3 regions of the Solibacillus kalamii genome follow, and region 3 is predicted to be linked to each of the others. Evidence: predicted binding sites of a transcription regulator. Region 3 holds the regulator's gene; each other region holds the start of a gene.

Region 1 (2,281 bases), on a different contig from region 3:
AGAAAAGTACGGTGACTTATTTGAAGATTTGAGCCGGTTATTTGAAAATCCCGAGCACTTATTAGAATAATTATCCTTTTTATTAGAAAATAACCAATTTATTAGAACTATTTTTATTTTATTAGAATCTTTCCATCATATATTAGAAAACAACCAGAGCCCCGATTTTGCCCATAAAAAAAACCACCTGGAATAGGGTGGCTTTTACGAAACAGTTTCCAATAACTCTTTTAACTCTGTAGTATAGCTGTAAAATGCTTGTTCGTTCTTTTGATCTAACGATGTATCGATAAGTAACTTTAATTGTTCAATACGTTGCATCCGCTGCAACCGACTAATAAATAAATCTAAATAAATTTCATTCAATAGCTTCTCTGCATGATGTTCAGTGGACTGCTGACTAACCGCTTTTAAAAAGTCTGTATACGAATAATATTTATCCATCGATATCACCTCGACCTCTTTTACCCATTATAAGTTAAAAATCATACAATTTGCAATATATTCTGAAAAATTATCATATGACAGAATTTTCTAAATATAATGTTGATTTTTAGCACTTTATGCAGTAGTTTAGATGTATAGTGAAAATTTAAGCGATTAAAAAAGTAGGAAAGATAGGGGATGCAAAATGATCAGTAATTTAACACGAAATTCCAATTACATTATTTCTAATTCCACCTTTTGTTTGACGTCCTATCAGCATCGAGATAAAATTCACACTACTATATTGGACAAGTACGGCAAATCTACCTCTCCGTATAAGCCTCTAAAAATTATTCGCGATACATGTCGTCTGCATGGAAGTTCCTATGATGCTAGCAAATATCAGGCGAGGGGATTTTTCGGAGAGAATAAACATAAATTGCCGATCATGGTAGCCTATGATTTCGGGGACCCGTGCATTTTATTCCCGCTGTTTTCGCCGTATTCATCTCAAAATATTTGGATATCCTTGAATCCTATTATTAATATTAGTGAAGACGGGGATAAAACGCTCGTAACTTTTGTGGATAATACTGAAATTAGTCTGGACATCAATATGAAATCATTCAACCAGCAATATGTACGCGCTGCTATGTACTATAAATATCTGCTTTTACAGCGCAATAGTATCTTATAAGAGCATCAGTTTTTTTTAAAATATTCAGCAAGAAGTAACTCACTTTGATTACGAAGGCGAATATTCGAATATCTTCTACACTCCATGACTCCCCCAAAGTAAAAATGATACTCGGTAAACAAATCATCCGTTTTGCCTCTCACTAAGCGCATCTGATGAAGTTTAAAATAGTCCTTCGTTTCTTTTAAGTCATGCTCTATTTTGATACGTACAGCATCGATTAATTGCAAATAGGGATTTTTAAATTTGAACGGACTTTGCTCCACTATTGAGTAATCCTTCCCAAGAATAATTAACAGCAACGGCAAATAAATCCCTGCCTCATAATACGGAATCGTTTTAGAAGGAATTTGCAGCATACGAATACCTCCAATTAATAAGAACGTTTGTTCGTATATGTATTTTCACATATTTTTTTATATTTGACAAGTGGAAAATGAATACCTAGCTTAAATTTCACTAAAAAAACCGTGCCTTACTAAGGCACGGTTTTATTTTATTGGATGTGAAAGGTATTAGGTATTAATATGAGATTTTTGATCGTAAATAAGCCGTAATGAAAATGTCGAGATCGCCGTCCATTACAGCGCCTACATTTCCTGTTTCGGCGCTTGTACGGTGATCTTTTACCATTGAATACGGATGGAACACATATGAACGAATTTGCGAGCCCCAGCCGATTTCTTTTTGCTCACCGCGAATTTCATCCAGCTGTGCCTGCTGCTTTTCAATTTCCAGCTGATACAGCTTTGATTTCAGCATTTTCATTGCCGCATCACGGTTTTTAATTTGTGAACGTTCTGACTGACATTGTACAACGACACCTGTTGGAAGATGGGTAATACGTACAGCTGAGTCTGTCGTGTTAATATGCTGACCACCGGCACCAGTTGCGCGATACGTATCGACTTTTAAATCTTCAGTTCGTATATCGATTTCGATTTCGTCATTGAACTCTGGCATAACATCACATGATACGAACGATGTATGACGGCGGCCTGATGAATCGAACGGTGAAATACGCACTAGACGGTGAACCCCTTTTTCCGCTTTTAAATAGCCGTACGCATTATGGCCCGAAATTTGAAGTGTAACCGATTTGATACCTGCTTCATCACCTGGCAAATAGTCGATTGTCGTTACTTTAAAGCCGCGCTT
Region 2 (2,281 bases), on a different contig from region 3:
TTTACATTTTCACGACCTTGGCCGATTCGTTCGCTGTTGTATGAATACCAAGAACCGCTCTTTTGGATGATGTCCAGTTCTGCACCAATGTCGACGATTTCGCCTTCTTTTGAAATCCCTTCGCCGTACATAATATCCACTTCTGCTGTACGGAATGGTGGTGCTACTTTATTTTTTACGACTTTGATTTTCGTTTTGTTCCCGATAATTTCTGTACCTTGCTTGATCGCTTCACCGCGACGTACTTCTAAACGGATAGAAGAGTAGAATTTAAGGGCACGTCCACCTGTTGTTGTTTCCGGGTTACCGAACATAACACCGATTTTTTCACGAACTTGGTTGATGAAAATAGCAAGCGTATTCGATTTATTAATAACACCTGATAATTTACGTAATGCCTGTGACATTAAACGCGCTTGGAGACCCATGTGCGAGTCACCCATTTCGCCCTCGATCTCGGCTTTTGGCACTAATGCCGCTACAGAGTCGATTACGATAATATCGATTGCACCAGAACGTACTAATGCTTCTGCGATTTCAAGTGCTTGTTCACCTGTATCCGGCTGTGATAATAATAATTCGTCAATATTAACGCCCAGTTTTTGTGCATATACCGGGTCAAGTGCGTGCTCAGCATCGATAAATGCTGCTGTACCGCCGTTTGCCTGAATTTCTGCGATGGCATGTAATGTAACTGTTGTTTTACCAGATGATTCTGGTCCGTAAACTTCTACAATACGTCCGCGCGGGTAGCCGCCTATACCTAATGCTGCATCAATTGCGATAGAGCCTGATGAAGTTGTCTCCATATGACGGTTCGAGTTTTCGCCCAGTTTCATGACAGAACCTTTACCGAATTGTTTTTCTATTTGTTTTAACGCCATATCTAATGCTGCTTTACGATCGCTCAAACTATTTCCTCCTTAAGAAAAAGCTTTATTTAACTTATGTCTCTATTATACTTGCTAATGAGATAACATTCAAGAAAAAAGCGAACATATTTTCGCTTTTTCTTTGAATGTTTCTAAATGCCTTTAAATCATTGATCAAATCGTCTTTAACAAAAGAAAACGACAACTAAATCAGCTTTTTGTAGCCTTGATTCGCTAATTCCCTCATTAAATAGCTGAATGTAAACTTCACTGCGCGGATTCGGTTCGTATTTCTTGAACCGGTTAATTGCAGTCGGTACGTGAGCGGTTCTGTGTCACCGATCTTAATGCCAACCCAGATTGATCCTGCAGGCTGTCCGTCGTGATCACCCGGTCCTGCTGCTCCAGTCAGCCCAACGCCGATATCTGTACCGAACTTTTCACGGACTTGTGTCGCCATTGCCGCTGCACATTCACTGCTGACGATCCCGTATTCATCAAGCAATTCACCGGAAACACCAAGGTGTTTAATTTTCGCTTCTTTCGTATACGTGACAACACCGCCGATTAATGCAGATCCGACACCCGGAATTTCTGCCAGCTCCGACTGGAACAGACCGGCCGTTAAACTTTCAGCAGCGGAAACTGTCAGTTCATTTTCAAGAAGCATTTGCACAAGCTTGAAACCCAATGATTCATCATTTACGCCGTAATAGTATTCTCCGACAATATCGAGAATTTCACGTTTCTTTAACTCGATCAGACGGAATGCCTGTGGTTCGTTTTGCGCTTTTGCCGTAATACGCAATGTTACTTCACCGTCTGAAGCAAGGGGGGCAACTGTAGGATTTGTCTGTTCATCCAAAATGTTCTGTATACGGGTTTCTAGATCTGCTTCACCGATCCCGTAAAAACGTAGTACATGAGATAAAATTACCCCGCCGTCATGTAGAAGTGCCGCCAGTTTTGGCTTCGTTTCATATTGGAACATTGGCTCAAGTTCTTTTGGCGGACCCGGCAGTAAAATATAAATACGGTCATTTTCCTCCAAAAACATACCCGGTGCCATCCCATGCTGGTTCAACAATACATCACAGCCATCCAGTACTAGCGCCTGTTTCCGGTTGTTTTCCGTCATCGGACGTCTTTGCTTCGAGAAGAATTCCTCAATCGCAAACAGCGCCGTTTCATCAAATACTAACGTACGATTCAAATGCTTCGCAATCGCTTCCTTCGTTAAATCATCCTTTGTCGGACCTAAACCACCTGAAAAAATAATAATATCCGCGCGCTGTTCCGCAATTTTAATGGCCTCTAAAAGTCGCGCCTCGTTATCTCCTACAACTGTATGATAATAAACATTAATGCCAAGTTCCGAAAGCTGGCTCGAAATAAATTTTGCATTCGTG
Region 3 (2,281 bases):
GCGGATTTTCGCATTATGCATACGACGCTGGTATTCTTCGACAATCGCTAAAATTTCGAGCAGCATTGTATCCATTTCGTTTAATATGACAGGACCTGCATCATTCAATGTATACACTGTCGCTTCATATTTTTGTAATAGGTGAAGTACTGCCATACGTGCATTACCACGCCCTAACCGTGTTTCGTCCTGTACAAACAACGCTTCGATGCCGTACTCTTTCATATAGTCAAGCATATCGAGCAGTCCATCTCTGTCCACATCATATCCGCTATGCTGATCCATAAAGATCTCCACATCTTTATAGCCGAATGTTTTCGCATACTTTGTCAGCTCCTCTTGCTGACGTACTAGTGATGTTTCTTGTGTATTTTTATCCGTACTGACACGGCAATAAATTACTGCTTTAGTTTTTATCATTGTTCCCTCTCACTACTTTAATCGATTGCATATCAGTGGAATCATTCAGCTGAGCAATGTATTGTGAATCTTTTTCTACAGGTACAACCAGTACTTGTCCTAAAACAACTTTTTCATCCAGCAATCCGTTTTCCTTTTTCACTTCATCGATCCAATCATGCTTAGCCATTTTACCACGGTATTGTTCTGCCAACGACCATAAAGTATCGCCATGCTCTATGCTTACGTGTTCGTATAATTCTATTTTATCGTCCTGCATCATGAATAAAGCAATCATAAGTACAGAGAATAGTAGAAACATTGATGTAAAGCCATTTAGTTTAGTTTTTTTCATTTGTAAAACCCTCTTTCGAATATATGTTCGGAATATTTGTTCTCATAATAATACGAACATATGTTTTTGTCAACCGTTTTTTCGAACTTATGTTTGCATTCATGTTCGCATACTGCTATACTTACTTTAAGAAAAATAGCATGATAAAGAGGTGAGTTAGTTGACACAAAAAATTTCAAAGCGGCAGCAGGCTATTCTAACTTTTATAAAAGAGGAAGTTCGTTCTAAAGGCTATCCGCCATCAGTACGCGAAATTGGAGAAGCGGTAGGTTTGGCTTCCAGTTCAACTGTCCACGGGCATTTAGCTCGTTTAGAAAGTAAAGGGCTTATCCGCCGTGACCCTACTAAGCCGCGTGCCATTGAAATATTGGACCAGGAAGAGATGAACATCGCCAAACAAGGTGTCATCCATGTTCCGTTAATCGGTAAAGTTACAGCTGGTCTGCCTATTTCCGCAATCGAGGATATTCAGGAATATTTCCCGTTGCCGGATGCTTACGGCTCACCGGAAGAAGAACTATTTATGCTTGAAATTATGGGTGAATCCATGATTGAAGCCGGTATTTTAAACGGGGATTATGTAATCGTCAAAAAAACGTCTACCGCGAACAATGGAGAGATTGTTGTAGCAATGACGGAAGATGATGAAGCGACAGTCAAGCGCTTTTACAAAGAAAAAACTCATTTCCGCCTACAGCCTGAGAACAGTTCAATGGAGCCGATCATTGTCAATCAAGTTTCTATTTTAGGTAAAGTAGTCGGCCTCTATCGAAATATTCATTAATCAGAAGCTTGCCATTCTAATAGAATCGGCAAGCTTTTTAATGAAATAAAAAAACTCAGCCGTAAACGACTGAGCCTTTTTATTACTTATGGCATGCTTCTATAAAACTTTTAAATAAGCGCTGTGCATAAACATCCCCGTTTGGCGCCAATTCTTCCGGGTGCCATTGTACCGCCACACAATACGGATGGGATTCGTGTTCAATTCCTTCAATAATGCCGTCTTTCGCAACTGCCGAAACAAGAAGTCCTTCCCCTAACTTCCCTACAGATTGATGGTGAAATGTGTTAACACGGAATGATTCTTCTGTAAAAATCTCTTTAAATTTCGGTGTCTTCACTTCAACGGTATGTGCCAATTCTCCACGCTTTGAAGGTTGTTTATGTAAGATTGTATTATCCACCTGTGATGGTATATCCTGAATTATCGTACCCCCGAATGCAACATTCATAATTTGTTGTCCACGGCAAATACCTAGAACAGGCATTTGTCTTTTAAAGGCTGCATTCATTAATAAAAGATCGCTGTCATCACGCTTTCTAACAACACTACCGATATGACGGTGCGGTTCCTCATTAAACAATAATGGATCGATATCCGCTCCACCAATTAATACGAGGCCATCAACTAAATTTAATACTGCTTCTACGTTTTCTTCCGTAGCATTCGGTATACAAATTGGTATACCCCCCGCAAGTTCTATCGACGTCAAATATGCGTTGTTTATATCCAATTTCTTGTCA

What was found. Region 3 encodes LexA, which represses DNA repair genes until DNA is damaged. Its sites were predicted from a motif close to CGAACATATGTTCG; they were not measured.
Region 1: CBM15_RS02440 (YhjD family protein) is a predicted target of LexA. The motif match lies at 1,503-1,516, and genes of this name have one in related genera.
Region 2: recA (recombinase RecA) is a predicted target of LexA. The motif match lies at 993-1,006, and genes of this name have one in related genera.

The regions. Positions count from the first base shown of each region.
Region 1 covers NZ_NHNT01000001.1:504,477-506,757, forward strand. The annotation lists gene CBM15_RS02430 (IDEAL domain-containing protein) at 205-444, opposite strand; gene CBM15_RS02435 (competence protein ComK) at 632-1,123, shown strand; gene CBM15_RS02440 (YhjD family protein) at 1,129-1,482, opposite strand; one part of gene prfB (peptide chain release factor 2) at 1,646-2,281, opposite strand, start outside.
Region 2 covers NZ_NHNT01000001.1:137,579-139,859, forward strand. The annotation lists gene recA (recombinase RecA) at 1-911, opposite strand, end outside; gene CBM15_RS00660 (competence/damage-inducible protein A) at 1,078-2,281, opposite strand, start outside.
Region 3 covers NZ_NHNT01000002.1:311,509-313,789, reverse strand. The annotation lists gene CBM15_RS05185 (YneB family resolvase-like protein) at 1-420, opposite strand, end outside; gene yneA (cell division suppressor protein YneA) at 407-754, opposite strand; gene lexA (transcriptional repressor LexA) at 915-1,538, shown strand; gene CBM15_RS05170 (gamma-glutamyl-gamma-aminobutyrate hydrolase family protein) at 1,621-2,281, opposite strand, start outside.